DNA from 3 places in the Ciceribacter azotifigens genome. Region 3 is predicted to be linked to each of the others. Evidence: predicted binding sites of a transcription regulator. Region 3 holds the regulator's gene; each other region holds the start of a gene.
What was found. Region 3 encodes PhoB, which activates phosphate uptake and scavenging genes when phosphate is short. Its sites were predicted from a motif close to TGTCATNNANCTGTCAT; they were not measured.

Region 1 (10,350 bases), on a different contig from region 3:
AGCGCTGGGCGCTGAAGCCTTCGCCGAACATCATGTCGTGCTGCAGGTAGCGGTAGTCACGGACGACCGGGTCGAGCTTCTTGCCAGCCTTCGACCAGTCGGGGACAGAGCCGCCGGCGCGCTCGACCAATTGATGGCGGTCTATGGCTTCGTAACGCGCGTGGACCGTGCCGAGGACGCCGGTGTAGAAGGGATGTTCGTAACCGGCGAGCTTGACCACATGATAGGAGAGGAAGGCGGGGCTTACGGAGCCGAGATCCTTCTGGACGCCCTTCTTCGAGGACCAGACGACCAACGGCGTTTCGTGTTCGCGCTTCATGATGTCGAGCGGAGCCGAGCGGGTGGCCACCTGGTCGGGCATATAGCCGCTTTCCGGATAGACGGTGCCGAGTGGCGGCAGGTGGTCGCCGAAGATGACGACGATCGTCTCGCGGCGGCGCTTCTTCGCCCAGTCCATCAGCATCTTCAGGCTCTGGTCGGCCTCGCGGACGCCCTGGGCGTAGGTCGCAAGCGATTGCGTGCTTGCCGGCGAGAGGGTCGGGCCGTCGATCGCGACGGTGTTCTTGGCATAGCGGTGCGGCTCGTAAGGGCCGTGGCCTTGCAGCGTCACACCGAAGAAGAAGAAGGGCTTTTCACTGCGATCGGCCGCGCGCATGAGCTCCTTGGTGAACGCTTCGTCGGAGGCGAAGATACCGCGCTTGTCCATCACCGGCATGTTTTCTTCCGACAGGAAACTCTCGAAGCCGAAGGCCTCGTAGACGTTGGCGCGGTTCCAGAACCAGCTCTGGAACGGATGGAACGACTTGGCGACGTAGCCCTTTGAGCGGAAGAAGGTGGCGAGCGACGGAACCGGACCGCGGACATACTGCTGATACGGAATGCTGCCGTAGGGCAGGAACGCGTTGGAGAAGCCCGTCAGCGCCTCGAATTCGACATTGGCCGTCATGCCGCCGAACTCGGGCGAGAAGACGTTGCCGGACGAATTCTTGCGGATTGTCGGCATCGGATCGGGCGAGAGCCGGACATTGCTGAGCCGGGTCGGATCCCAGAGCGACTCGCTCATCAGCATGATGACGTCGGGGTGCTCGCCGGTATCCGCCGCGGGGAGCGGCGCGCCCTGCGGGATGTTGTCGATCGCCTGCGCACCGTAGCCTTCCGGCGCGGTGACGTTCGCCATCGGCAGGTTGAAGGCAAAGGCGAGCAGGAAGCCGTTGTGCAGATAGTTCTCACGCTGGTCCCACATCATCGGGATAATGTTCAGGCGGTCGCGCAGCGGCGAATATTCGGCATAGTCCATCAGCGAGAGGAAGCCGCCGATGAGCGGCACGCCGACTAGCAGGCGGAAGAGCTTTGCCGGACGGGAGAGCGACGGAAAGCGGCGCCATGCGAAGAACCACAGATAGACGAGCGCGACCAGGGCTGCGACCAGAAAGCAGGCGATTGCTACCGCCAGATAGGGTCGTGCTGCCACCATGACCGGCAGCAGTTGCAGGATCTGGCGGCCGAACAGCATGTCGCTCGGATAGAGCGGGTCGGACAGGAAGAGCTGCTTCTGGGCCGATATGAAGGCGGGAATGACGGCGAGCGGTACCAGGACCAGCGCCGACTGGTAGGCGCGGCCGAGAAGCGCGTCGGTTGCAGCAAAAAGCAGGAAGAGGATGCCGACCGCTGCCGGGCCGGGACGGTCGGTGGCGATCAGGAAGCGCAGGGCTTCGTGGAGATCGCCGCGGGCAATCCACTCCGTCGTAAGCACCGTCAGTATGGCGAGGAGCAGAAGATTGCCGAGGCGAACAGCCGCCCACGCATAGCCGTCCCGTCGGTTCGCCTTCGCGGCGACGGAAGCGACGGCCCTGTCGGGCGTGATGGAAATAGCCGGATCGGAAACGATCTCAACCAAGGCACTCTCCAAATTTGGACGGCATGTCAGAAAACTGTCGTTCCTCTGTCACATAACTGTAATGAACGCCAGATGAACCGGCCGTTCATGGGAGAGTTCCCCGCTGTTTTCCGCGCTGGATTTGGTCTTGTGGCGTTGCGGCTGCGTCCGGCTCGCGTTAAACGAAAGGTATGAGCGACACTACGAACCGCCCCGACATTCTTCGCATTGCAATCGCGCAGTTCAATCCGACTGTCGGCGACGTCGCCGGCAATCTCGCCAAGGCTCGCGAGGTGCGCAGCCAGGCTGCCGCCGCCGGCGCCGACCTCGTGCTTTTCACCGAGCTCTTCCTATCCGGCTATCCGCCGGAGGATCTTGTACTGAAGCGAGCTTTCCTCAGGAACTGCCTCGCGGCAGTTGAGCAACTGGCGGCCGACACCGCCGACGGCGGGCCGGGGGTGGTCATCGGTTTCCCGCGGCAGGGCGAGAAAGGCCGGCACAATTCGGTTGCCGTCCTCGACCGGGGGCAGATCATCGCGACCCGCGACAAGATCGACCTGCCGAACTACGGCGAATTCGACGAGAAGCGCGTCTTCATTGCCGGTGAGATGCCGGGTCCTGTGAATTTTCGAGGAATCCGCATCGGTATCCCGGTTTGCGAGGATATCTGGGGCGATCTCGGCGTCTGCGAGACGCTCGCCGAAGCGGGAGCGGAAATCCTTCTTGTGCCGAACGGCTCGCCCTACTACCGCGCGAAGATCGACGTGCGCTACCAGATTGCCCTGAAGCAGGTGATCGAGTGTGGACTACCGCTCGTCTACGTCAACCAGGTGGGCGGGCAGGACGAGCTCGTCTTCGACGGCGCAAGCTTCGCCTTCAACGCCGACAAGTCGCTCGCCTTCCAGATGAACCAGTTCGAGGCCGAGCTCCTGGTCACGACCTGGAAGCGCAGTGCCGACGGCTGGCGTTGCGACGAAAGGCACATCGCCCACGTGCCGGAGGAGGCGGAGGCCGACTATCGTGCCTGCGTGCTCGGTCTGCGCGACTACGTCAACAAGAACGGTTTCAAGAGCGTGGTGATCGGCCTTTCGGGCGGCATCGATTCGGCGCTCTGTGCAGCGATCGCGGTCGACGCGCTCGGCGCCGAGAGGGTGCGGACCGTCATGCTGCCCTACCGGTACACCTCGGAAAGCTCGTTCTCGGATGCCGCGGCCTGCGCCAAGGCGCTCGGTTGCCATTACGACATTGTGCCGATCGGCGAGCCCGTCGATGCCTTCATCTCGGCGCTCTCTGAGCTCTTCGAGGGAACCGAACCGGGCGTCACGGAGGAGAACCTGCAGGCGCGCACGCGCGGCACGATCCTCATGGCGATCTCCAACAAGTTCGGCGCCATGGTCGTGACGACCGGCAACAAGTCGGAAATGTCGGTCGGCTATGCGACGCTCTACGGCGACATGAACGGCGGCTTCAATCCGGTCAAGGACCTCTACAAGATGCAGGTCTACGCGCTTTCTGGCTGGCGCAACAAGAACGTGCCGCAGGGCGCGCTCGGGCCCGCGGGCGAGGTCATTCCGGCCAACATCATCTCCAAGGCGCCGTCCGCGGAGTTGCGGCCGAACCAGACCGACCAGGATTCGCTGCCGCCCTATCCAGTGCTGGACGACATCCTCGAATGTCTCGTCGAGCAGGAGATGTCGGTCGAAGAAATCGTCGCGCGCGGCCACGACGTTGCGACCGTCCACCGGATCGAACATCTGCTCTACCTTGCCGAATACAAGCGCCGGCAGTCGGCGCCTGGCGTCAAGATCACCCGGAAGAACTTCGGCCGCGACCGGCGCTACCCGATTACCAACCGGTTCCGGGACCGCTGATCCCGCCGATCCCGACAGGAGGCGAGCATGCGCAGTTCCGTAGAGATATTCGACTGCAAAAGCCGCACCTCCAGGGTCGTCTGGCAGACGGAGGCGCTGGTCGAGGCACCGAACTGGACGCCGGACGGTGTATATCTGGTGATCAACGGCGACGGCCTGATCTACCGGCTGCCGATCGATGGAAGTGTGCTGCCGGAGCGGATCGATACGGGCTTTGCCGGCGCGTGCAACAACGACCACGGGCTTTCCCCCGATGGCACCATGCTCGCGATCTCCGACAAGACCGAACACGGCAAATCGTGCATCTATGTCCTGCCGGCGGCGGGCGGCGTGCCGCGGCAGGTGACCGCGAGGCTGCCGTCCTACTGGCACGGCTGGTCGCCCGACGGGTTGCAACTCGCCTATTGCGGAATCCGCGACGGCGAGTTCGGCATCTACACGATCTCCGCCGATGGGGGCGAGGAGAGGGAGCTGATCCGCGGCGGCGGGCACAATGACGGCCCTGATTATTCGCCGGACGGGCAGTGGATCTACTTCAACTCCGATCGCAGCGGGCTCATGCAGATCTGGAAGATCCGGCCCGACGGCACCGGGCTCACGCAGGTGACCGACGACGGCCTTGCCAACTGGTTTCCGCACCCCGCACCGAAAGGCGACGCGCTCGTCTTCCTCTCCTATGGGGCGGATGTCGAAGGCCATCCGCGCGACAAGCAGGTTTCGATCCGGCGGATGGATATCACGACGGGAAAGACGGAAACGCTCATCGAGCTCTTCGGCGGACAGGGCTCCTTGAACGTGCCGAGCTGGTCTCCCGACGGCGACGCCTTCGCTTATGTCCGCTATTTCCCCGTCGAGTGAAACCGGGTTGCACGTAGTCGGACTTGCCACCGGCGGCGAACTGTGAACAATCGGCTGCGTCAGGTGCCCGCCGGCAAGGCGGGAGAATCGGGAATCCGGTGACAATCCGGAACGTGCCCAACGCTGTGTGGCGGATGCCTGTCGCAAGGAACCGGTCTTCCGGTTCGCGTCACTGGCCTTTTGGCCGGGAAGGCGGCGACGGGCAGCGGAAGCCGAGTCAGAAGACCGGCCTGGCAAGATAGACTTGGCCCGCGCGGACGGCGGGCGGTCCTTTGCATTGTTGGGGATTTGACGATGCCGGACGAGCCGATGGACCATATGGTCCGAGCCGGCGCCTTCTCCGTTGAGGAGCGCGCCACCATTTACAAAGCCATAGAGACCCGCCGCGACGTGCGCGACCAGTTCCTGCCGGACCCTCTGCCGGACGATCTCGTCTGGCGGCTGCTGTCCGCTGCCCATCACGCGCCGTCGGTCGGCTTTATGCAGCCGTGGAACTTCATTCTCGTGCGCGATGCCGAGCGGCGCGAGGAAGTCTGGCGTGCATTCAGCCGCGCCAATGACGAGGCCGCCGGAATGTTCTCGGGCAAGAAGCGTGAGGACTATCGTGCGCTGAAGCTCGAAGGCATCCGCAAGGCACCCCTCGGCATCTGCGTAACCTGCGACCCGACGCGCGGCGGTCCGGTCGTCCTCGGCCGCACGCACAATTTCAGCATGGACCGCTACTCGACCGTCTGCGCGATCCAGAACCTCTGGCTTGCGGCGCGCGCCGAAGGCGTCGGCGTCGGCTGGGTCAGCATCTTCCACGAGGACGAGCTCAAGCGGATTCTCTCGATCCCGGAGCATGTCGAGGTGATCGGCTGGTTCTGCCTCGGCTACGTGGACGCGCTTTACGGAGAGCCGGAGCTGGCGGTGAAGGGCTGGCGGCAGCGCCTGCCGCTTGAGGATCTGGTTTTCTCCGAAACCTGGCAGGAGAGGTCCGTCGGCTGAGATCCGACGGACGCCGCAGGCATCCGTGCCCTACTGCTGAATGGGTTGCGGGCCGGAGAGCGCAGGATGCCTGAGGTCGATACCGCTCGTCTCGCTGGGGATGAAGACGGGGCCGACCTGGCGCACCTTCCTCTCCGCCGGGTCGTAAGGCCGCTCGACGGGCGCGGACGGAGCGGCTTGCTGGGGAAGCGATTTGCCGGTCGTCTTCAGGTCGATGACGGAAGAGCCGTAGTCGGGGACGTTCGCGCCGGCCGCCTGCTCCTTCATCTTGCGATAGAAGTCCGTGAGATTGCAGGTGCAGGAGGGTTGCTCGCCCTTGCGCCGGCTCTGGTAGGAGAACGCCGTCGGCGACTGCCGGTAGGGCCTGCCTGTCACGGTCGAGATCATCTCGCCGCTTTCTGGTTCGGTGACAGAACGGAAATAGAGCTCGGTCTCGATGCCGGGGCACATCTGCCGGCAGAGCTCCGCGTCGCGCCGGAAAGTGAGCGGCGTGGTATTCGAGGAGATCGGGAAGAAGGCCCCGTCGCAGCTGCGCACGCAAAGCGTCTGCAGGTCGCCGGCACCGTTCTGCCAGCCGCCCGTCGGCAATCCGTCCGTACCCACGCGCGGCGCCACCATGTCGAGATAGGGGGTGCGCGGAGGATCGGCAGGCGTGGTATCGGCCTCCACCGGCTCGTCGTCGCAGCGGTTGGCGTCCATCGTGTCGAGAATCTTCTGTCGGACCTCGTTGCGCTGCGTGCCACCGCTTCGCGCGGCATCGCGCCTGTCCGCAAGCTGTTGCTTTTCCGCGTCCAGCCGTTTGATGTCGGCGGAAAGCGCGACGCATTCCGGACGGTTCATCGCCGCGTAGTCGGTGACGCTCGGCGACCCACAGCGCAGGTCGAGGAAGCGCTGGCGGGCCTTGCGAATCTCGAAGTTTTGCCTGGCGATAGCGCTGGAGAAGCGTCGCATCGCTGCGGTATCTCCGACCACCTCCGGCTCGCTCACGAGGCTCGCGCGCAACCTGTCGCAGATCATCGACGCATGGGAGACAGCCGGAACAGGAAGGGTCGCAAGGACCATCACGGACAGCAGGGCGAGACTACGGCGGTACGGCAATTGGCGTTCCCGATCGGCGAATGACAGGCGTTGCTCGGATCGACTTGCCTATAGGCGCAATCATCATAGCTGGCGAGCGTCATTCCGCCAACCGGAAGCTCAATTTTGGCTTAACAGACAGCGCCGGCCGGAAGCTTGCCTCCGGCCGGTACCAGACCGGCGAACGCGACCGCCGTCAGGCGGCGCGGGCCTGTTCGAGCGTCATCGGTTCTGCCAGCACACGCTGGTCGATTCCGGCGACCTCCTTCATCCGGTCGAGCAGGTCCTGGGTCACTTCCCAGGCGATGGCGACCGCGTAGACGGAGCCGATCTTCTGCGGATCGGCGATCCGTTCGCCGGGGCATCCCATGCGGCGGAACATGCGTTCCAGGAACACGTCGGTCACCGTAACGATGTGCGTGAGCCCGGAGGCGATCCCGAGTTCGCCGACACCGCACATCAGCTCGGCGGCGGCAATCGTCACCTGGTTGGACGCACGGTCCTGCGAGATTTCCGGATCGATGCAGAAGCGGCTCGATTCCCAGATCGCGGCGCTGCGGATCGGCGGGTTGTCGCCGAGCAGGACCGGAAACGTGTCGTCGAGCATGTTCGGACCGAGGGTGGGAAGAAGTCGCAGGGCTCCCCGCAGGCGCCCCGTCTCGGGCGAATAGGAGAGGACGTAGATCGGGTTGGCGTCGTCGTAGTGATCGATCTCCCAGTCTCCCTCCACCTTGACATCCCATTTCAGGAGGTCGTGAAAGACACGCTTGCGCAGGCTGAACACGTCTGCCATCTCTTTCCGATGGCGATCGCGGTTGGCTCCGTTGATAATCCTAATCATGCCGGTCTCCCTTCTAAGGTCAGGGAGAAAAATTCGCTTTTTCAGCCAGAAATTGAAACTGGCGGTAGGGACAGTTTAAGTGATTGCAATTTGCGATTATTCTCGCTTGCCCATCGTACAGTCTACAGTGTCGGGGCCGCATGCAAGAGCTGCGGCGGGCGCGAGTTCTATTCTGAACGGCTATCGGGCCCGGAGATGAGGCCCTGCCAAACCGCCTCTGCGACGGCCTGCGTATTGCTCACGACATTCAGCTTTCGCCGAGCGTTCGACATGAAATAGCGGACAGTCCGCTCCGAGATGCCGAGAATGACGGCGATCTCCCAGTAGCTCTTGCCGGCCGCTGCCCAGGTCAGGGCCTCCTTTTCCCTGCCGGTCAGAATGGAGCGCATGCTCTCGCGATTCAGGCCTTCGTCGGATGTCTCCAGCACCGCTGCATGGAACTTCGCTGCGAGAGCGTGAACGTCGCGGTCGCAGTGGCGACGAAACTGCCGCCAGTCACGTGCGTCCGCGACGCTGATCGCGAACAGGGCCGCATGGCCCTCGCGGGAGGCGAGTGGATAGCAGACACCGGTGGTGGAGAGCGAATGTTCGCGGGCGACGGACAACAGGAGTTGTGCGCTCGGAATCGTTTGCGGCAGCACGGACCAGTCCAGAGGGCGCACCGACGTCAGGGCGTGCTTCAGCAGCGGCGTCAGGACATGCGGACCGAGAGCCGTGACAGCCCGGACCACATGTGGCGCGTAGGTGTGGTGGATACGATGCAGCCTGACTCCGGTCGCCGCAGGGATGGCGTCGATGTAGAGGATGTTCGAGATCCCGAACTCAGCCTGCATCCTTTTGAAAAACGGCTGCGGTCGAACGACCTCTTCGCTTTCCAGCCAGTCCAGCAGGTCAAAATAACCCTTCTGGTTAATCATTATCTGACCCTGACAAATCTATGGGGTAAGATCGTCCAGCAAAAATGGCTTGTCCAGCGCATTTTTCATGCGCCGGAAGAGGTATGATGATGCGTCTTTCATGTGACAGGAAGCATGCGTCGCGATATCCCCGCGACGCACATTGTCATGCGGATTGCGTGGCTTCCACGACGGCGAGTGCTGCCATGTTGACGACGCCGCGCGAGGTCACCGACGTCGAGAGCACGTGGGCAGGAAGGGCGGCACCCAGCAGAATCGGGCCGACATGCAGCGCGTCCATCATCGTCCGCACGAGACCGAGGGAGATGTTGGCGGCGTCGAGGTTCGGGAAGACCAGGAGATTGGCTTCGCCGGTGAGCGTGCTGTCGGGCATGGCGCGTTTGCGCAGTGCCTCCGAGAGGGCCGATCCGCCCTGCATCTCGCCGTCGACCTCGAGTTCGGGCGCCCGCTCGCGAATGAGGCGCAGAGCCTCCCGCATCTTGCGGGCGCTTTCGGAATCGCGCGAGCCGAAGTTGGAGTGGGTGAGGAGGGCTGCCTTCGGGGTGATCCCGAAGCGGCGGATCTCCTGCGCAGCCAACACCGTCGTTTCGGCGATTTCCGCAGCCGTCGGGTTGTAGGTCACGAACGTGTCGGTGAAGAAGATTGCACCGCGCTGGGAGATCAGCAGGCTGAGACCCGAGAAGGCGCAGACGCCCGACTTCTTGCCGATGATGTGGCCGACGTCGCGCAAATGTCGGTCGAAACGGCCCTCCACTCCGCAGATCAACGCATCCGCGTCACCACGGCGGACAGCGAGCGCTCCGATGACCGTGTTGTTGGTGCGCACGATCGTGCGGGCGGCTTCCGGATTGATGCCGGCGCGACCGACGAGCCCGAAGTATTCCTCGACATAGTCGCGATAGCGCGGATCGTCTTCCGGATTGACCAGCTCGAAATCCGTGCCGGGGCGAATGCGCAGCCCGAAGCGCTGGAGGCGGTTTTCGATGATCGGCGGACGGCCGATAAGGATCGGCTGGCCGATGCCTTCCTCGAGCAGCACCTGTGCGGCGCGCAGCACACGCTCGTCCTCGCCTTCGGCGAAGATGACGCGCTTGGCGGGCGCCTTCTTGGCCGCCGTGAAGATCGGTTTCATGACGAAGACGGAGCGGAAGACGAAGCGATTGAGCTGGTCGAGATAGGTGTCGAAATCGGCGATCGGCCGGCGGGCGACACCGCTCTCGGCCGCCGCTCTGGCAACCGCCGGAGCGATGCGCAGGATCAGGCGGGGATCGAAGGGCGAGGGGATGAGGTAGTTCGGGCCGAAGGTCGGCGATTCACCGGAATAGGCCTTCGCCGCCACTTCCGAGACCTCTTCGCGGGCGAGCGCGGCGATCGCGCGCACGGCCGCCATCTTCATTTCTTCGTTGATGGTCGTGGCGCCGCAATCGAGCGCGCCGCGGAAGATGTAGGGGAAGCAGAGAACGTTGTTCACCTGGTTCGGGAAGTCCGAACGGCCGGTGCAGATCATCGCGTCCGGTCGCGCTGCACGCGCAAGATCCGGCATGATTTCGGGCGTCGGGTTGGCGAGCGCCATGATCAGCGGCTTCTCCGCCATGCGGGCGAGAAGCTCCGGCTTCAGGACGCCGGCAGCCGACAAGCCGAGGAAGACGTCAGCGCCCTCGATCGATTCCGACAGCGTGCGCTTGTCGGAGGGCTGGGCGTAGACGGACTTCCAGCGGTCCATCAGGGCTTCGCGGCCGACATAGACCAGGCCTTCGATGTCGTGGACCCAGATGTTCTCGCGGCGAGCGCCGAGCGTGACGAGAAGATTGAGACAGGCGAGTGCGGCCGCACCGGCGCCCGAGGCGACGATCTTGACGTCCTCGATCTTCTTGCCGGCAAGTTCGAGCCCGTTGAGGATCGCGGCGGCCACGATGATCGCGG
Region 2 (10,350 bases), on a different contig from region 3:
CTGGCTGTTCATCGGCCATGACTGCGAAGTCCCGCGCGCCGGCAACTATTTCACCGCCCAGATCGGCGATTACCCGGTGGTCGTCGTGCGTGGCAAGGATGGCGCGATCCGCGCCTTCCACAATACCTGCCGCCATCGCGGCCACCGCGTCTGCACCTCCGACCGCGGAGCCTCCGCCAAGCTTGTCTGCCCCTATCACCAGTGGACCTATGATCTCGACGGTTCGCTCGTCTTCGCCCGCCAGATGGGCGAGACCTTCGACAAAAGCGAATTCGGCCTGAAGGCCGTCCATTGCGAGAGCGTCGGCGGCTACGTCTTCATCTGCCTCGCCGACGAGGCGCCGGATTTCGCGCCGGTGCGGGCCACCATCGAGCCCTACCTGAAGCCCCACCGCCTCTGGGAGGCCAAGGTCGCCCATCGCAGCACGATCATCGAGAAGGGCAACTGGAAGCTCGTCTGGGAAAACAACCGCGAGTGCTACCACTGCGCCGGCAACCATCCGGAGCTCTGCCGCACCTATCCGGAAGCGCCCACCGCGACCGGCGTGCAGGGCGCCAAGGACGACCCGTTCATCGCCGAGCATTGGGCCCGCTGCGAGGCCGCCGGCCTGCCGAGCGAGTTCCGGATGGACCCGACCGGCCAGTTCCGCACCGCCCGCATGCCGCTGATCCAGGAAGCCGAAAGCTATACGCTGAGTGGCAAGCCAGCCGTTCGTCGCCCGCTCTCCGCCGACGTGCCGATCAGCCATGTCGGCACCATGCTGCTTTTCCATTATCCGACGACCTGGAACCACATCCTCGGCGACCACGCGATCTCCTTCCGCGTGCTGCCGCTGTCGGCGGAGGAGACCGCCGTCACTACCACCTGGCTCGTCAACAAGGACGCCGTGGAAGGGGTCGACTACGATCTCGACGAACTGACCCATGTCTGGACGATGACCAACGACCAGGACCGGGCGATCGTCGAGGAGAATGCCTTCGGCATCCGCTCGCCGGCCTATGAACCCGGCCCCTATTCGCTGGAGCACGAGGGCGGCGTCATGCAGTTCGTCGAGTGGTACTCGAACTTCATGGTCAACCGTCTCCAGGGCGACGAAGCCCCTCTTTCCGCGGTCGCCTGATATGAACATCGCCGTCACCAATTACCGCCATGTCGACGAGATGCGCCCCTGGTCGGACCGGGAGCACAAGCTCGCCTGCGTCGCCGTCACGCCGGAAGCACCCGACGTGATGACCTTCACCTTCCGGCCGGATCGCTCCGGCCTCTGGTTCCGTTACCTGCCCGGCCAGTTCGTCACGCTCGAATTGCCGGTCGGCCCGGAGCCGGTGCTGCGCACCTACACGCTCTCTTCCAGTCCGTCGCGCCCTTACACGGTCGCGGTCACGGTGAAGGCGCAGAAGGGGTCCATCGGCACGCGCTGGATGCTCGACCATCTGAAGCCCGGCATGGTGCTGAAGGCGATCGGCCCGCTCGGCGACTTTTCCTATGTCCGGCATCCCGGCCGCAAGTATCTCTTCATCTCCGCCGGTTCCGGCATCACGCCGATGATATCGATGACGCGCGACCTCGGCGACCGGACGCCTGACAGCGACATTGCGTTCGTGCACTGCGCCCGCACGCCGGACGACATCATCTTCCGTGCGGAACTCGAGGCCAAGGCTCGCGAGATGGAGAACCTCTCCCTCGGCTTCGTCGTCCGGCAGACCGCCCGCGGCCAGCTCTGGTCGGGCCTCAGGGGGCGGATCGACAAGGCGAAGATCGCGCTGCTCGCGCCCGATTTCCTCGACCGCACCGTCTTCTGCTGCGGCCCGGAACCCTTCATGGCGACCGTCCGCGATGCGCTTTCGGGCGCCGGCTTCGACATGAAGAACTACCACGAGGAAGCCTTCCAGCCGGTGAAGCCGGAGCCACCGGTGGTGGTCGCCAATCCTTCGGGCGAGGTCGCACGCACGAAAGTCACCTTCGCGATGTCCGGCAAGGAGGGCGCCTGCGAGCCGGGTCACACTCTCCTGCAGGCGGCCCGTGCCGCAGGCGTGCGCATCGGTGCGGCCTGCGAATCCGGCCTCTGCGGCACCTGCAAGGTGATGAAGCTCTCCGGTGAGGTGGAAATGAACCACAACGGCGGCATCCTCGACGACGAGATCGACGAGGGATACGTGCTCGCCTGCTGCTCGCGTCCGAAGGGAGACGTCGAGATCGAGGCGTGACCGGCACCGCTCCGGAACAACATGGCTCGTCCGGACGTTTTCCCGGCGCCCGGGTGGCAGAGCGTGCATGAACGCTTCGTTCAGGATGCCTTTTCTATCCCGGCGGGTATCTCGTTGCGACAATACTACGCTTTCGTTTTCCCGGAAAAGTCGTGGTATGATGTCGAACGAGAATTAGGATGGAGTGAGTGTCATGAATACGACAATTAAGCGCTGGGCCGCGCTTGCTCTGGCCTCCGCCCTCACGATGGGCGTTTATACCCCCGCCGAGGCGGTGACCGTCCCGGTACCTGCACCGAAGGTCGAGACCTCGGGCGATGTCCTCCAGGTCAGGCACCGCCACTACTACCCGCCTTATTATTACCGCGGCTATCGCGGCTATCGTCATCCGCGTCCGGGCTATCGCTACCACAACGGCTACTGGTTCCCGCTCGCGGCCTTCGGCGCCGGTCTCATCATCGGCGGTGCGCTCGCCACCCCGACCGTCCCGCGTGCCGGCATGGGCCTCAACCCGCGGCACTACCGTTGGTGCGAGGCGCGTTATCGATCGTATGATCCGTATTCGAACACGTTCCAGCCGTATCACGGACCGCGCCGCCAGTGCCTCTCGCCTTACTATTGAGCGGATGGCGCCTGGAAGTGAGATGAACATGCCCGGCTTCGTCCGGGCATTTTCGTCGATGGACAAGGTTGTTGTGACGATCCGGCTCTCCGTCCTCCGTCATGCCCGTCCTCGGGTTAAACCCGAGGATGATCCGGCATCCAGTCACGGCGCGTCCGCGCCGTGGATGAATCTTTTGCGATCAAGGACTTGATCGCGCCGGATGCCGGCTCCGAGGCCGACATGATAGTAGGCTTGTGCTTGCGCCGTAAGTTGTCGCAGGCCCTCGCTGCGGTTCCCGGCAAAGCGGAAAAGGGGCACCGGTCCGAGCCGATGCCCCCCCGCAAGCGATGAATGCGCTCGTCAGCCGATCATCGCATTGTCGTTGCGCTTGATCGCGACGACGGTCGAACGCGGCAGCTTGCCTTCGCCGTCCGGGAAGGGCGCATCGGGGTGCTGGATGCCGACGAAGTGGGTGCGCTTGTCGGCCGACCAGGTCTGGCCGGTGACTTCCGATCCCTTCGGCGCCGTCAGGAAGCGCTCGATGCGGCCGGTGGCCGGATCGCCCGCGAGCATCTGGTTGTTGCCCTGGCCGGCGAAGTTGCCTTCGTTGGTGTCCTCGCCGTCCGTCTGGATCCAGAGGAGGCCCGTCGTGTCGAACATCATGCCGTCCGGCGAGTTGAACATGTTGCCGGAATTGATGTTCGAGGAGCCGGCATAGGCATCCTTGTGAACATCCGGATTGCCGGCCATGCAGAACAGGTCCCACTTGAACTTGCCGTCGGCGTGGTCGTCGTTTTCCGGGTACCAGCGGACGATCTGGCCGTATTCGTTCTCGGCGCGCGGGTTCGGCCCGCCGACCGGCATCTCGTCGCCGCCGGCATTCTTCTTGACGCCGCGCTTGCTGTTGTTGGTCAGTGCGCAATAGGCCTCGATGGCAACCGGGTTGATCGCCACCCATTCCGGGCGGTCCATGGTCGTGGCGCCGACCTTAGAGGCCGCCTGGCGGGTGAAGACGCAGATTTCGTCCATCTTCATGCCGGTCGTCTCCGGCGTCAGCGCCAGCCATTCGCCGGTGCCGTCGTCGGCGAACTTCGCGACGAAGAGTGTGCCCTCGTCGAGCAGCATCGAGGTGTCGCCGCCCGGAACGTAGATGCCGTTCGAGACGTACTTGTAGAGGAACTCGCCGCGTTCATCGTCGCCCATGTAGACGACCACGCGGCCATCACGCGCCACCACGACGGCGGCGTTCTCGTGCTTGATGCGGCCGAGCGCGGTGCGCTTGACCGGCGTCGACGTGGCGCTCGAGGGGTCGATCTCGACCACGTAGCCGGCGCGGCGCGGCTCGTTCGGGTTCTTCGAGACGTCGAAGCGTGCGTCGAACTTCTCGTAGGCGTAGCGGGTCTCGGCGGTGATGCCGTAGCGGGCATAGTCCTCCGGCAGGACGAAATTCGCATCCGTCGAGCCGAAATAGCCGTTGAAGTTTTCTTCGCAGGTCAGATAGGTGCCCCACGGCGTCCGGCCGGCGCCGCAATTGTTGAAGGTCCCGAGGCAGTCGGTGCCCTTCGGATCTGCCGCGGTCTTGACGAGGTCGGAACCGGCGGCGGGACCCGAAAGCGTCATCGGCGTGTTGTGGTGGATGCGGCGGTTGAACGGGCTGTCGAGCACGATCTGCCAGCCGTTCTCGCCCTCGGCGACTTCCATGACGGTCACGCCCTGCATGTTCTGCAGGATCTTCACGTCGTCGGCCGACTGCGGCACGCCCTTCTCGGTGTGCGGCAGGTTGATTTCCGGGTTCACGTATTCGTGGTTGATGGCGATCACCTGATGGCCGCCGATCACGAAGAGCTCCATCCCGTCGGTATTCTCGCCGAAGACCTTGTCGGAGTTCTCGAGGCTGACGCCCTTCGCCGGATCGACGTCCGGAACGCTGGAGAACAGCGGCTGACCCCACTTGGCGAGCGGCTGCCAGCTGTAGCCTTCCGGAACATGGACCGTGTTGTCGGTGGCGATCGCAACCGGCTTGAACTGGAAGCGGGAAGCCGCCTCCTGGGCTTCGGCCGAGGTCGAGCTCATCAGGTTGCCGAGCGTGCCCATGGCGGCGGCAGCCGAACCGAAGGCAAGCACGCCGCCGAGGAAGCCGCGGCGCGAGATCGCCCGCTCGACGACACGATCGAAATCGGTTTCGGCCGGCGGCGGGTTCTGCAGTTCGTCCCATTCGTCCCAAGAAAGCTTGCTGGTGTCGAAGTCGGTCATGGCTTGCTCCTGTGCTGACGCTGTTGGAATGTCCGAATTGCGGGTTAGCGGGCTGCCGTTACAGTTCTGTGACGGCTCGGCCCGCCCCCATGGAATCGGCGGCAAAGACGGCGAGCCGTTCCTTCGATCGTCGCGGGGTTGAACGGTGTGTCACCCGCAGATCCTGCGAGAAAGCCGGATTTTCCCTGTCATCCCGTGCCGATGGTGACTACGTTAGCAAAAGCCAAATCGATCGGAGACCTTCATGTCGTTCTTTCCCGGAATCGATCCCGCCGCCGGCGACGCGCGGGCCTGCGACGCCATCGAACATCTCATCATTCCCCGCACCAGCGACATCGGCGGGCTCGCCGTGCGCCGCGCACTGCCCTCCGCCAGGCGTCGCCTGGTCGGTCCCTTCATCTTCTTCGACCGCATGGGCCCCGCCGTGCTGAAGGCCGGCGAGGCACTCGACGTGCGCCCGCATCCGCATATCGGCCTCTCCACCGTCACCTATCTCTTCGACGGCGAGATCAAGCACCGCGACAGCCTCGGAACGACCCTCGTCATCCGTCCCGGCGACGTCAATCTGATGACTGCGGGCAGGGGGATCGTGCATTCGGAACGGACGCCGGAAAACCTGCGCGGCAGCCCGCTGTCGATTTCCGGCCTGCAGACCTGGATTGCCCTTCCCGACGAGAAGGAGGAGATCGATCCCGCCTTCGCCCATACCGGGCATGACGAGATGCCCGTCTTCGACGACCGCGGCGCCAGCGGGCGGGTGGTCATCGGCAGCCTCGCCGGCATGACCTCGCCGGTCGGCGTCTTTTCCGATACGCTCTATGTCGACCTGGCGCTCGTGGCCGGCGCCAGTTTTCCCTTCGACGCCGGCCACGAGGAGCGCGCCGCCTATGTCCTGTCCGGTGAGGTGGAGATCGCCGGCGACCGCTTCGGCGCCGACCAGTTGCTGGTTTTCCGCCCCGGCGACGCGATCACGCTGAAGGGTGGCGTGGACGGCTGTCACATCATGCTTTTCGGCGGCGCCGCTCTCGCTTCCCCGCGCCACGTCTGGTGGAACTTCGTTTCCTCGTCGAAGGAACGCATCGAAAAGGCCAAGGAGGAATGGCGCACCGGCAGATTCGACATCGTTCCCGGTGACGAAGACGAGTTTGTCCCTTTGCCCGAAGGCCGTTAACTTCTATATAAGGAGGGCATGGGCCGTTCTGCGGTATTGCCGGGCCGGGAATTTCGGCTTAGGGCGCAGGACCCTTGAACCGACGACATAAGAAGAATGAGGCCTGAGCCCGTGACATCGCTGCCCGAGACCCCCTTGCTCGACAAGGTGAAGCTGCCGACGGACCTGCGTGAACTGGATGATCGTGACCTGCCGCAGCTCGCTCGCGAGGTCCGCGACGAGATGATCGACGCCGTGTCGAAGACCGGCGGGCACTTAGGCGCGGGCCTCGGCGTCGTCGAGCTGACGATCGCGATCCACAAGGTCTTCAATACGCCGCACGACCGTCTGATCTTCGATGTCGGGCATCAGTGCTATCCCCACAAGATCCTCACCGGCCGGCGCGACCGCATCCGCACGCTGCGACAGGAGGGCGGGCTTTCCGGCTTCACCCGTCGCGCCGAGAGCGAATACGATCCCTTCGGTGCGGCACATTCCTCGACCTCGATCTCGGCCGGCCTCGGCATGGCGGTCGCCGCCGAACTCAGCCATACCGATCGCAACGTCATCGCCGTGATCGGCGACGGCGCTATGTCGGCCGGCATGGCCTACGAGGCGCTCAACAATGCCGGCGCGCTCGACGCCCGGCTGATCGTCATCCTGAACGACAACGACATGTCGATCGCGCCGCCGACCGGCGCGATGAGCGCCTATCTGGCGCGGCTCGCCTCCGGCCGCACCTATATGGGTTTCCGCGACTTCGGCAAGAAGCTGACGGCCTATCTCGGCAAGAGCATCGACCGGGCGCTCACCCGCGCGGTCGAGCACGCCCGCGGCTACGTGACCGGCGGAACGATGTTCGAGGAGATGGGCTTCTACCATATCGGCCCGATCGACGGACACTCCTTCGACCACCTGTTGCCGGTGCTGCGCAACGTCCGCGACAACGGCAATGGTCCGGTGCTGATCCATGTCGTGACCCAGAAGGGCAAGGGCTATGCCCCGGCGGAAGCAGCCGCCGACAAGTATCACGGCGTCAACAGGTTCGACGTCATCACCGGCACGCAGGCGAAGGCGAAGCCGAATGCTCCGAGCTATACGGCGGTCTTTGGCGAGACGCTGGTGCAGGAGGCGACGCTCGATGAGAAGATCGTCGGCATCACCGCGGCAATGCCCTCCGGCACCGGCATCGACAAGCTGCAGGAAGCCTTCCCGCATCGCACCTTCGATGTCGGCATCGCCGAGCAGCACGCCGTCACCTTCGCGGCAGGCCTTGCGGCGGAAGGTTACAAGCCCTTCTGCGCGATCTATTCCACCTTCCTGCAGCGCGCCTACGACCAGGTCGTTCACGACGTGGCGATCCAGAGATTGCCGGTGCGCTTCCCGATCGACCGCGCCGGCCTCGTCGGCGCCGACGGGCCGACCCATGCCGGTTCTTTCGATACTGGCTTCCTTGCCGCGCTTCCCGGCTTCGTGGTGATGGCCGCCGCCGACGAGGCCGAGCTGAAGCACATGGTGCGCACGGCCGCGGCCTATGATGAAGGCCCGATCTCCTTCCGCTATCCGCGCGGCGAAGGGGTTGGCGTGCAACTGCCCGAACGCGGCTCTATCCTGGAGATCGGCAAGGGCCGGATCGTCAAGGAAGGCACGAAGATCGCCCTTCTCTCGTTCGGCACGCGCCTTGCGGACTGTCTGGTGGCGGCGGAAGACCTCGACGCCGCCGGACTTCCGACGACGGTGGCCGACGCCCGCTTCGCCAAGCCCCTCGACCACGACCTCATCCGCCGGCTCGCTCGCGAGCACGCGGTGCTGGTGACCGTCGAGGAAGGCGCTGTCGGCGGCTTCGGCAGTCAGGTCCTGCACTTCCTTTCCGGCGAGGGCCTGCTCGACCACGGGCTCAAGATCCGCTCCCTCGTGCTCCCCGATATCTGGATGGAGCAGGGCAAGCCCGAGGCGATGTATGCGAAGGCCGGCCTCGACAGCCGGGGCATCGTCGAGACGGTGTTCCGCGCGCTCGGCCAGAAGGGTTTCGGCCTCGGCGCCGCGGGCTGAACCCAGACACCGTCCCTTAGCTCAAAAGAGAAGGCCCGGATCGCGGCGGCGATCCGGGCCTCTTTCGTGACTGCTTTTGAATGGATCAGAACTCCGACCATTCCTGCTTGACGGCCGCCGAAGACGAACCGCCGCCGAAGGCGCTGGCGACGCGGTTCGCGAGCGCCCGGGCGGGGGAGGCGGCGGGACCGCTGCTTTCCGTTGCCGCCTGAGGCGCCGGACGGCGATCGGCCGGCCGTGACGTGACGGCGGGAGCGGCGGCGCGCGGGACACCGCCGGTTTCGGCGAGCGTGAACTGCGCAAGCAGGCTGTTCAACGAGGCTGCTTTGGTCGCGAGCGAATGGCTGGCGGCGGTCTGTTGCTCGACCATGGCGGCATTCTGCTGCGTGCCCTGATCCATCAGGTTGATGGCGGTGTTGATCTCCTGCAGGCCGGTCGCCTGTTCGCGGCTGGCCGTGACGATCGCCGCGACGTGCTGGCTGATGTCCTGGACGGCGACGACGATCTTTTCCAGTTCCGATCCGGTCTCGCCGACCAGCGCAACGCCGGTGCCGACATGGGCGCTCGAGGTCGCGATCAGCGACTTGATCTCCTTGGCCGCATTGGCCGAGCGCTGGGCGAGCTCGCGCACTTCTTGGGCGACGACGGCAAAGCCCTTGCCGGCCTCACCGGCGCGGGCTGCCTCGACCCCGGCGTTGAGGGCGAGCAGGTTGGTCTGGAAGGCGATGTCCTCGATGACGCCGATGATGTTGCCGATCTCGCCGGAGGATTTCTCGATCTCGTTCATCGCGGCGACCGCATTGCGGACGACGGTACCGGAACGTTCCGCACCGCTGCGGGTGCGGGCGACGAGTTCGCCTGCGTTTTCGGCACGCATGGCGGTGTCCTTGACCGTCGTGGTCACCTGTTCGAGGGCGGCTGCGGTCTCTTCGACCGAGGCGGCCTGCTGTTCGGTGCGCTTGGCGAGGTCGTCGGCGGCGGCACGGATTTCCGCTGCACCCGCATTGATCGCCGCGGCATTGTCGCCGACCGAGCGGAGCGCGCCCTGCAGCTTCTCGAGCGAGTCGTTGAAGTCGACGCGGAGCGGATCGAGTCGCGGTGCGAACTCGCTGCGGATGCGGTAGGCGACGTTGCCCTCGGAAAGCGCCGTCAGGCCGGCGGCGAGCTTGTCCATCGCAAAGGCGATTTCTTCGGCTTCGCGGGCCTTTTCGACTTCCGCAGCGCGGCGTTCCTCTTCGGAGCGCAGCCGCATCGCCTCGGTTTCGCCGGAAAGACGCAGCTTCTCGATGGCGGCATCCTTGAAGACCACGACGGCTTTCGCCATCTGGCCGACTTCGTCGCCGCGGTCGAGTGCCGGGACTTCGATGTCGTGGTCGCCCTCAGCGAGCCGCGTCATCGCAGAGGTCATGCCGACGATCGGGGTCACGATCGAGCGGGCGAGCAGCCAGATCAGAGCGACGGCCATGCCGCCGGCGACGGCGCTGCCGAGGAACAACGCCATCTGGATGTCATTGTGGGCGCCGGCCTGTTCGGCCCGCTTCGCCTCGAGCATCGCGACGACCTGCTGCTTGATGTCGGCAGCCGCCGCGCGGAAGGCATCGAGCTGCCCCTTGGAGGCATTGCGGCCGATCTCGATGATCTCAGATATCGGGGCCTCGGTGTTCTTGCGGGCGGCGAGTTGCGGCTCGGTGAGCTGCGTATGGAAGACGTCGGCCGCCTTCTTCATCGCCTCGAGCGATGCGACCAGACCTGCATCGCCCGCGGCGAGGGTCTCGGCGTCGGCGATCGACTTCAGCATGCGTTCGCGATGGGCGAAGACGTCGTTGTAGGTGCTCTCGCTGCGGAACAGCAGGTAACCACGCTGGTTCACCGCCTGCTCCAGCATGGATTCCAGCGCGTTGTCCACGGAGGCGAGGATCTGTTCGGCGCGCTCCTGCTCCTGGGAGACGAGCTTGGCGTTCCAGGCCTGCAGCAGGACGACCGCGGAGGCAACGAAGCATCCGGCCATGATCGCCATGAAGGTCACGATCAGTTTTTTACTCAGCGACAAGTTCTTGATGGACATGCCAAAGGTCTTTCACGCT
Region 3 (10,350 bases):
TCGCTCCGTTTCCGTCGGTTTCGTCAGCGCCACCACGCGTGCCGAGCGGGGGTTCATGTAGGAGAGGGTCACATGGATGGTGCCGCCCTTGCCCGCCGCGTCCCGCCCCTCGAAGAGAGCCATCACGCGCTGGCCAGTCTTCTGCAGCCAGAATTGTACCTTGACGAGTTCGATCTGCAGGAGCTGCAGTTCCTTCTCGTAGTCATCCTCATCGAGTTTCTTGTCGTACGGATAGTGCCCGGAGGTAAGCGACTTGTCGTCGATCCAGTCGGGAAGGTGCGGGTCGTCGATGTCGAAGACCCTTTCCTTCCCGCCGATGTTGAGTATTACCGCACGGCCTTCTGCTGGCGTATCCATTGGCACTTCCTTCGTCGCCGACCGGAGATGTACCAGTGAGGGCATATTCGCGCCGCCGACGCAAGCGTCGGCCGGGTCCTATCCCGGGGGATATCCCGTAGCGGCCGTGGCAGATGCCGTAAACATCTGTCATGAATTGTGGTTATCAGGGGGCGCATGGGTTCCTGGAAGTGGCAGGCGAGGGCGCGTGGCTGAAGATCTCGATGCTTTGAAAGTGGTGATGGCGCGCTTTCGCGCAGGTTGGAGCTTTCTGGCCGCGGCGGCTCTTGTGGCGGTGGCCGCCTACTTTGCCGGCGCGCAGCCGCTGTTTTCTTTCGTTCTCTGGTTCCTGGCGGCGCTCGCCGTGCTCGTTCGTGAGCCGGCTCCTCCGCGTACGCAGGAAGAACCTACACAGCATATGGAAGCCGTAGAATCCACGCTCTCTCAGGTGGCGTCCGTTCTCGGAGCGCTCGATCTGCCGGTCGTGGTGATCGATGGCGACGCGACCGTGCTCGCCCAGAACAAGGCTGCCGAGAAGGCTTTCGGTCCTTTGCTCTCCGGCCTTCATATTTCCACTCGCTGGCGTTCGCCCGGCATCCTCGACATGATCCGCGAGACGATCGAGACAGGCGAGCCAAATCAGATCGAACATTCCGAGCGGCTTCCATCCGAGCAGGTCTATATCGTCCGCTCGGCGCAGGTCGAGAAACTCGCCGGCACGCTGCCGCCGCTCTTCCTCGTGTCCTTTCGCGACATATCCGAACTGCGTCGGCTCGACCGGATGCGTAGCGATTTCGTTGCGAATGCCAGCCATGAGCTGCGAACGCCGCTCGCTTCGCTGCGCGGCTTCATCGAAACCCTCCAGGGACCTGCCCGCGGGGACCCGAAGGCCCAGGAGCGATTTCTCGCAATCATGCTGGACCAGGCGACGCGCATGAGCCGGCTGGTCGACGATCTCCTGTCGCTTTCCCGGCTCGAGCTCAAGGCGCACATCGCTCCGGACCAGACGGTCGATCTCGTCCCCGTTCTGGGGCATGTGCGGGATTCGCTGGCGCCGCTTGCCGCCGATCTCGGCGTCGAGATTCACCTACATTTGCCGGAGGGCAAGGTCGAAGTTCTCGGCGACCGCGACGAATTGGTGCAGGTTTTCGAGAACCTCATCGAGAACGGCTGCAAATACGGGCAGGAGGGCAAGGTCGTCGACGTTTACCTTCGCCGCGGCGACGGCGTACCGGTGGAAGTGAGTGTCGTCGACCACGGGTCCGGCATCCCGGCCGAGCATGTTCCCCGCCTGACGGAACGCTTCTATCGTGTCAGCGTGGCCGACAGTCGCTCCAAGAAAGGTACCGGTCTCGGTCTTGCGATCGTCAAGCATATCCTGACGCGTCACCGTGCACGCCTGATCGTCCGCTCAGAGATCGGCAAGGGAACCGACTTTACCGTCCGCTTCTGACACAAAAGCATAGGCGGAATGTGGACGGTTTCTGAAAACATAATAGATATCAATGCGCTAAGATGTCACAAATCTTTCACCAAAGTGACATAAAAGGGAAGGGTAACAGTGAGTATGAACGTGCTGCTGATGCACGGGGACGGTGAGGCCGTTTGCGGCTGCATCCACACACTAGCCCACTCACGGGAGATTGAGATGAATACCCTGAAACTTTCCCTGGCAGCCATGGTCGCCTCGGTTGCTTTTGCCGGCGCTGCCGCCGCTCGTGACCAGATTCAGATTGCCGGTTCTTCGACCGTTCTGCCTTACGCCTCGATCGTTGCCGAAGCCTTCGGCGAAAACACCGATTTCCCCACCCCGGTTGTCGAGTCCGGCGGTTCGGGCGCCGGCCGCAAAAAGCTCTGTGAGGGCGTGGGCGAAAACACCATCGATATCGCCAACTCCTCGTCCCGCATCAAGCAGTCCGATATCGACCTTTGCGCCCAGAATGGCGTGAAAGAAATCCAGGAAGTCCGCATCGGCTATGACGGCATCGTCTTCGCCTCGGACATCAACGGCGCCGAATTCGCCTTCACCCCGGCTGACTGGCATATGGCGCTCGCTGCCAAGGTCGTGAAGGATGGCCAGCTCGTAGATAATCCGTACAAGAAGTGGAACGAGATCCGCGCCGACCTGCCGGATCAGGAAATCCTTGCCTTCATTCCGGGCACCAAGCACGGCACCCGCGAAGTGTTCGACGAGAAGGTCATCGTCGACGGCTGTAAGGAAGACGGCGCTTATGACGCCCAGCTCGCCGCCAACGGTGGCGACAAGGACAAGGCTTCCAAGGCTTGCATGGCGATCCGCACCGACGGCGTCTCGGTCGACATCGACGGCGACTACACCGAAACGCTCGCCCGCGTTGATGCCAACAAGAACGGCATCGGCGTCTTCGGCCTGTCGTTCTACCAGAACAACACCGACAAGCTGCGCGTTGCCACGATGTCCGGCGTAACGCCGTCCGTGGAAACGATCGCTAAGGGTGAATATCCGGTTTCCCGTCCGCTCTACTTCTACGTCAAGAACGCTCACCTCGACGTGATCCCTGGCCTGCAGGAATACATCGAGTTCTTCGTCTCCGACGAAATGGCCGGTCCGGACGGCCCGCTGGCGGCATACGGTCTGGTTCCCGATCCGGAACTCGCCAAGACCCAGGCGGCCGTGAAGGCTCGCACGCCGATGGGCGCGCTGAACTAATCCACTCTGACCGGTGGCGCGGCGATCGCGCCGCCGGTCTCGCTCTTACTGGAGGTTGCTGGCGAGATGAGTCCGGGCATCGTTGTCCTTGTCGTGGCGGCAATTTCGGCCGTCGGGTATGTTCTCGGCCGGCGTCGTGCCGTGTCTCTCGCGGCGAGTGAGCACGTCAAGCTTCACTCTCTCCCAGGCTACTATGGTCAGACCGTCGCGCTGTTTGCGGCCGTTCCCGCCGTTATCGTGCTTGTCGCGTGGCTGGTCGTTCAGCCTCTCCTCGTCGAAACGCGCGTCACCGGCATGATACCTGACAGCGTTATCCCCGAAGGCGGCGCGCGCAGCCTCGTCATGGCCGACGTCCACCGGATCGCGGGCGGCATTGACGCCGTCCTGGCGCGCGGCGGCATCAGCGAGAGCGAGCTTTCGCAGATGCGGGCGGACGCCACCGATATCAGAGGTCTCCTGGCCAGCGTCGGGGTGGCGCTGGGTAGCGACGTACCGCCGCCCGTGTTCGAGGCAGCCAAATCCTACCGCCAGATTTCCAAGACCGGCAACTTCGTCGCCGGCGCTTTGGCCCTGGCCGTGTCGATCGGCTTTGCTCTCTGGGCCTATCGCCGCATCGCGGTTGATCTGCGGGCGCGAAACATCAGCGAGCGGTTCGTCCGGGCCTTGCTTGTTTCGGCGTCGACGATCGCCATTCTCACGACGCTCGGCATCATCGCCTCGCTGTTCTTCGAAACCTACTCCTTCTTCAAGGTCTATCCGGCGCAGGAGTTCTTCTTTTCCACCGTCTGGAACCCGCAGTTCCGGGGTGGTTCGGAACTGGGCATCCTGCCGCTGCTGTGGGGCACCTTCTACATTTCTCTGGTGGCACTCGTCGTCGCGGTTCCGCTCGGCCTGATGATCGCGGTCTACCTGGCCGAATATGCTGGGTCATCGGTGCGCAGCACGGTCAAGCCCGCAATCGAAGTCCTCGCCGGTATTCCGACGATCGTCTACGGCCTCTTTGCGCTCGTCACCGTAGGGCCGTTCCTGCGCGACTGGATCGCGCAGCCGCTCGGCCTCGGAAACTCTTCGTCTTCGGTGCTGACGGCGGGCATCGTCATGGGGATCATGATCATCCCGTTCGTGAGCTCGCTGTCCGACGACATCATCAACGCCGTCCCGCAAGCTCTGCGCGACGGCTCGTACGCCCTTGGCGCCACACAGTCGGAGACGGTCAAGCAGGTCGTGCTTCCGGCCGCCCTGCCCGGGATCGTGGGTGCCGTGCTCCTGGCGGCGAGCCGCGCCATCGGGGAAACGATGATCGTGGTGCTCGGCGCGGGCGCGACCGCCAGGCTTTCACTCAACCCATTCGAGGCGATGACGACGGTGACAGTGAAGATCGTCAGCCAGCTGACGGGCGACACTGAATTTGCAAGTCCCGAGACGCTGGTTGCCTTTGCCCTCGGCCTTACCCTTTTCGTCCTGACGCTGGGGCTGAACGTGCTGGCCCTCTATATCGTGCGCAAATACCGGGAGCAGTACGAATGACCGAGATTTCCAAATTCGGCGCCTCGGCCGCCGAATCTCGAGGCAAGTCGCTGTTTGCTGCCGATGAAAGAACCCGCCGGCGCAATGCTGCCGAAGCGCGCTTCCGGATGATGGGCCGCATTGCCGTCATCATCGGTATTGTCGCTCTTATCGGGCTACTGGCGTCGATCCTGTCGAACGGCGTGTCGTCCTTCCAGCAGACATATATCTCGCTTGATATTTTCCTCGATCCGGCCAAGTTGGACAAGGCGGGTGACCGCAATCCGGAAGCGATCGCCAAGGTGTCCACCTTCGGTTATGCGCCGCTGATCCAGAAAGCTCTCCAGGATGCGATGGCCGGGAAAGGCATCGCTGGCGAGGGGGTAAACGCAAAGGCAGCCGCGGAACTGATCTCCAAGGAATCCCCGGCGGACCTGCGCAGGTTCGTTCTCGCCGATCCATCGGCGATCGGCCAGACGATCCACTTCGATCTTCTCGCCGCTGGCCGCATCGACGGATACTACAAGGGGCGCGTGACGATGGAGAGCGCCAAGCTCGACCGGAACATATCGCCCGAGCAGTTGATGCTTGCGGACAAGCTGAAAGAAGCAGGCATTCTGACCACCAGATTCAACTGGTCGTTCTTCACGGCGCCGGACGCCTCGGACACGCGCCCGGAGGCCGCCGGTCTCGGCGTCGCCATCATCGGCTCCGCCTACATGATGCTCATCGTCTTCGTGCTCTCGCTGCCGCTCGGTGTCGCGGCCTCGATCTACCTCGAGGAATTCGCGCCGCAGAACAGGTTCACCGACCTCATCGAGGTGAATATCGCCAATCTCGCCGCCGTGCCTTCCATCGTGTTCGGCATTCTGGGGCTGGCGGTTCTCATCAACTTCGTCGGGCTGCCGCAGTCGGCGCCGATCGTCGGCGGCCTCGTGCTGACGCTGATGACGTTGCCGACCATCATCATTGCCACGCGTGCAGCGCTGAAGGCAGTGCCGCCGTCGATCCGCGACGCGGCTCTCGGCGTCGGCGCCTCGAAGATGCAGGCAACCTTCCACCATGTGTTGCCGTTGGCTATGCCCGGCATCCTGACGGGAACGATTATCGGCCTGGCCCGCGCCCTCGGAGAGACTGCGCCCTTGCTCCTCATCGGCATGGTGGCGTTCGTGCGCGAGTACCCGGCTGGTCCGCCCGAGGGCTTCTTCGATCCGGCCTCCGCCCTGCCTGTCCAGATCTATAACTGGACGCAGCGTGGCGATCCGGCGTTCGTGGAGCGCGCCTCCGGTGCGATCATCGTGCTCCTCGTATTCCTGATGATGATGAACCTGATCGCGATCATTCTTCGCCGTCGCTTCGAGCGCCGTTGGTAAGAGGGCTGACAATGAGTAACATGCCGACCACAATGACGATCACGACGAAGGCTGCAACAATGAACGACTCGAAGATCTCGGCCCGCAAGGTTCAGGTGTTCTACGGCGACAAGCACGCCATCAAGGACGTAGACATCGAGATCCCGCCTCGCTCGGTCACCGCCTTCATCGGACCTTCCGGCTGTGGCAAGTCGACATTCCTGCGCTGCCTAAACCGCATGAACGACACGATCGCCAACTGCCGGGTCGAGGGCCATATCTCCATCGACGGCGAGAACATCTACGATCCCAAGGTGGACCCGGTTCAACTGCGCGCCAAGGTCGGCATGGTGTTTCAGAAGCCGAATCCGTTCCCGAAATCGATCTACGAGAACGTCGCCTACGGGCCGCGCATTCACGGGCTTGCCCGCAAGAAATCAGACATGGATGACATCGTCGCGTCGGCACTGCAAAAAGCCGGTCTCTGGAACGAAGTGAAGGATCGCCTCGATGCACCGGGCACCGGGCTTTCGGGTGGCCAGCAGCAACGTCTCTGCATCGCCCGCGCCGTCGCCGTCAGCCCTGAAGTCATCCTGATGGATGAACCTTGCTCGGCACTCGATCCGATCGCAACCGCCAAGGTGGAGGAACTCATCCACGAGCTTCGCGCGAACTACACGATCGTGATCGTCACGCATTCGATGCAGCAGGCGGCGCGTGTGTCGCAGCGCACGGCGATGTTCCACCTCGGCGAGCTCGTCGAGGAAAACGATACCGACAAGATGTTCACCAATCCCGACGATCAGCGCACGCAGGACTACATCATGGGCCGCTTCGGCTGACACCCCGTCCAACCGCGCAGACGCACTCATTCGAGGATCACGACATGTCATCGACGCATATCTACTCCGCCTTCGACGAGGAACTGAAATACCTGATGCGCCGCATCTCCGAGATGGGCGGACTTGCCGAACAGATGGTGAGCGACAGCGTCCGGGCGCTGGTCCAGGGCGACTCCGCACTCGCGCACAAAGTCATCTCCGAAGACGTCATCATGGATGCAGCGGAGCGCGAAATCGGCGACAAGGCCGTCATTACCATCGCCCGTCGTCAACCCGTCGCCAGCGACCTTCGCGAGATTATCGGTGCGCTCAAGATCGCCAGCGATCTCGAGCGGGTCGGCGATCTCGGCAAGAACAACGCCAAGCGCGCCATGGCGGTCCAGAGCGCCGGCATTCCGCGCAAGCTGGCCCGCGGGATCGAACATCTCTCCGAACTCGCGCTCGTGCAGCTGAAGGAGGTCCTGGACGTCTACTCGACCCGCTCGGCGGAAAAGGCGAAGTCCATCCGCGACCGCGACGACGAGATCGACGCCGTCTATACGTCCCTGTTCCGGGAATTGCTGACCTACATGATGGAAGATCCCCGCAACATCACCAGCTGCACGCATCTTCTCTTCTGCGCCAAGAACCTGGAGCGGATCGGCGATCACGCGACCAACATCGCCGAAACCATCTACTACATGACTACCGGCGCTCAGCCGGAAGGCGAGCGCCCGAAGGAAGACCTGACGACAGACGTCGGCGCGGTCACCGAATGATGCCGCTGCGGAGGACGAGCAAGCGATGCAGCCGAGAATAGTGGTAGTCGAAGACGAAGAGGCGCTGAGCGTACTCCTTCGTTACAATCTGGAAGCCGAAGGCTACGAGGTGGAGACGATTCCGCGCGGAGACGAGGCGGAACTGCGCCTCCAGGAGAGGGTTCCCGATCTCCTGCTTCTGGACTGGATGCTGCCGGGCGTTTCCGGGATCGAGCTTTGCCGCAGGCTGCGTATGCGACCGGAGACCGAACGCCTGCCGGTTATCATGCTGACGGCGCGGGGCGAGGAAAGCGAACGGGTGCGGGGGCTTGCGACCGGTGCCGACGATTACGTCGTCAAGCCGTTTTCCACGCCGGAGCTGATGGCGCGCGTGAAGGCCATGCTACGGCGGGCGCGTCCGGAAGTCCTGTCGAGCGTTCTTCGCTGCGGTGACATCGAGCTTGACCGCGAAACCCACCGCGTTCATCGCAAGAGCCGCGAGGTTCGCCTTGGCCCGACCGAGTTCCGGCTTCTGGAATTCCTGATGACGTCGCCCGGCCGTGTCTTCTCCCGTTCGCAGCTTCTGGACGGCGTGTGGGGGCACGACATCTATGTCGACGAGCGTACTGTCGATGTCCATGTCGGCCGTCTGCGCAAGGCACTCAACTTTTCCAACATGCAGGATGTCATCCGCACCGTGCGTGGCGCAGGCTACTCAATGGAAGCCTGATCTGGTGGCATTTCAGATAAGAAAACGGGCCCTGCAGGGCCCGTTTTTTGTTTTCTGTGTCCGCAGAAGCTTACCGTTCCGCCTTGCGACGATCGGAAACCGGCTGGTAGGCGAGTTTCGCGTGGTAACTGCAGTAGGGCGAGGCATCGAGAGACTCGCAGCCGCAGAAATGAAACTCGTCGCTCATCGGATCGCCGATCGGCCACTTGCAGGTACGCTCTGTGAGTTCCGTCAGGCCGAGGCGGCGGGAAATCGGAATAACGACATTCGAGGAGGTTACGGCGCGGACCGCTTCGACGACATCGGCATGGCCCTCTTCCTTGAGCATCGCGCCGCTTGCCGGACGCGCGTTCGCGCGGGTCGGGATGCGCGCAGCAAAGCCCGTCGGACGAGGGGCTGGTGCCGGACGTTTCGGTGTGCGCGCCGGTGCCGTGCCACCGCCCGACTTCGCGCGTCCCGGCAGGTTCAGACGATGGACCTTGCCGATCACCGCATTTCTGCTGACACCGCCGAGCTGCGCAGCGATCTGGCTTGCGCTCAGGCCTTCGGCCCAAAGCCTCTTCAGTTTTTCGACGCGCTCATCTGTCCAATTCATGCCATTATCTCCGCCGTCGCGATTTTGATGGCAGAATCCGTCACCGTTGCTTCGGACGAATCCGAAGCAAGACTTCCTCGATACTTTCGGTGACTACTTCTGCCGCATGCAATCTTTTAATGTAAATTTAACCTAGTGTGGCGCTGACTCCGTGACAAGAGTCGGGAGAATCAACGGGAATCGATTTTCAAGTTTTCCCCAACTTGCTGGTTCGCGGCGGTGGCGAGAGTCAAAGCTGTGAAAGCCGTCCCGACATCACAAAAATCCTTTGCCTGTCGCAGTTTTGTTGACAGCGCAGTGGGAAATGCCGATAGTGCCAGCCGCCGCCGAAAGGCGGCATTTTTGATTTTTTCGGGGATTTTTCTCCGGGAAATCGGAAGATCGTTCTTGACATCTATCGGTTGCGAAGGAGCTGCTCCGCCATGGCTGAAGCCACACCGCTTTACGAAACCTACCTGCGCGCGCCTCTGCGTTTCGAGCGCGGCGAAGGGGTTTGGCTGATTGCGGAGAATGGCGAGCGATATCTCGATTTCGCGGCTGGTGTCGCGGTGAATGCGCTCGGACATGCCCATCCGCATCTCGTCGAGGCGCTGAAGGCGCAGGCCGAGAAGGTGTGGCACCTGTCGAACCTATATGAGGTGCCGGGGCAGGAAACGCTGGGCGAGCGGCTGACGAAGGCGACCTTCGCCGACAAGGTGTTCTTCACCAATTCGGGCGCCGAGGCGCTGGAATGCGCGATCAAGACCGCGCGCCGCTATCATTTCTCGAAGGGGCACCCGGAGAAGTTTCACATCATCACCTTCGAGGGCGCCTTCCATGGCCGCACGCTGGCGACGATCGCCGCGGGAGGACAGGCAAAGTATCTCGAAGGTTTCGGACCCAAGGCACCGGGCTTCGACCAGGTGCCGTTCGGCGACATCGAGGCGGTAAAGGCCGCGATCACCGATAACACAGCTGCGATCCTCATCGAACCGGTGCAGGGTGAAGGCGGCATCCGTGCTGCGTCCAACGAGTTCCTGCGGGCACTTCGCCAGATCTGTGACGACAAGGGGCTTCTTCTGATCCTCGATGAAGTCCAGTCGGGCGTCGGCCGCACGGGCAAGTTCTTCGCGCATGAATGGGCAGGCATCACGCCCGATATCATGGCCGTCGCCAAGGGTATCGGCGGCGGCTTTCCGCTCGGCGCCTGCCTCGCCACCGCGGATGCCGCGTCCGGCATGAAGGCCGGCACGCACGGCTCCACCTATGGCGGCAATCCATTGGCGATGGCCGTCGGCAACGCCGTACTCGACGTCATTCTCGCCGATGGCTTTCTGGAGCATGTGCGAGACGTGGCGCTGGTCTTGCGGCAGGGCCTGGCGGCGCTTCATGACCGCTTTCCCGATGTCATCGAGGAGATCCGCGGCGAGGGCCTGATGCTCGGCATCAAGGCGAAGGTGCCGAACGCCGAACTGCTTCAGGCCATGCGCGCCGAGCACATTCTCGGCGTCCCGGCCGGCGACAACGTCATTCGCCTGCTGCCGCCGCTCATCACGACGGCGGAAGAAGCGCGCGAGGGCCTCT

Region 1: ACM6UT_RS08495 (LTA synthase family protein) is a predicted target of PhoB. The motif match lies at 1,944-1,960, and genes of this name have one in related genera.
Region 2: ACM6UT_RS16250 (PhoX family protein) is a predicted target of PhoB. The motif match lies at 5,122-5,138, and genes of this name have one in related genera.

Annotation. Positions count from the first base shown of each region.
Region 1 is NZ_JBLQTA010000004.1:229,060-239,409, reverse strand. It holds gene ACM6UT_RS08495 (LTA synthase family protein) at 1-1,897, opposite strand, end outside; gene ACM6UT_RS08490 (NAD+ synthase) at 2,068-3,747, shown strand; gene ACM6UT_RS08485 (TolB family protein) at 3,775-4,605, shown strand; cobalamin riboswitch at 4,650-4,853, shown strand; gene bluB (5,6-dimethylbenzimidazole synthase) at 4,900-5,592, shown strand; gene ACM6UT_RS08475 (DUF2865 domain-containing protein) at 5,623-6,690, opposite strand; gene ACM6UT_RS08470 (acyl-homoserine-lactone synthase) at 6,866-7,510, opposite strand; gene ACM6UT_RS08465 (LuxR C-terminal-related transcriptional regulator) at 7,678-8,427, opposite strand; gene ACM6UT_RS08460 (NADP-dependent malic enzyme) at 8,573-10,350, opposite strand, start outside.
Region 2 is NZ_JBLQTA010000011.1:135,298-145,647, forward strand. It holds gene ACM6UT_RS16235 (aromatic ring-hydroxylating oxygenase subunit alpha) at 1-1,120, shown strand, start outside; gene ACM6UT_RS16240 (FAD-binding oxidoreductase) at 1,122-2,207, shown strand; gene ACM6UT_RS16245 (BA14K family protein) at 2,401-2,829, shown strand; gene ACM6UT_RS16250 (PhoX family protein) at 3,172-5,064, opposite strand; gene ACM6UT_RS16255 (pirin family protein) at 5,309-6,235, shown strand; gene dxs (1-deoxy-D-xylulose-5-phosphate synthase) at 6,347-8,266, shown strand; gene ACM6UT_RS16265 (methyl-accepting chemotaxis protein) at 8,352-10,331, opposite strand.
Region 3 is NZ_JBLQTA010000003.1:66,919-77,268, reverse strand. It holds gene ppk2 (polyphosphate kinase 2) at 1-357, opposite strand, end outside; gene phoR (phosphate regulon sensor histidine kinase PhoR) at 578-1,789, shown strand; gene ACM6UT_RS05475 (substrate-binding domain-containing protein) at 1,985-3,025, shown strand; gene pstC (phosphate ABC transporter permease subunit PstC) at 3,092-4,552, shown strand; gene pstA (phosphate ABC transporter permease PstA) at 4,549-5,904, shown strand; gene pstB (phosphate ABC transporter ATP-binding protein PstB) at 5,937-6,725, shown strand; gene phoU (phosphate signaling complex protein PhoU) at 6,770-7,483, shown strand; gene phoB (phosphate regulon transcriptional regulator PhoB) at 7,509-8,192, shown strand; gene ACM6UT_RS05445 (GcrA family cell cycle regulator) at 8,263-8,787, opposite strand; gene ACM6UT_RS05440 (aspartate aminotransferase family protein) at 9,210-10,350, shown strand, end outside.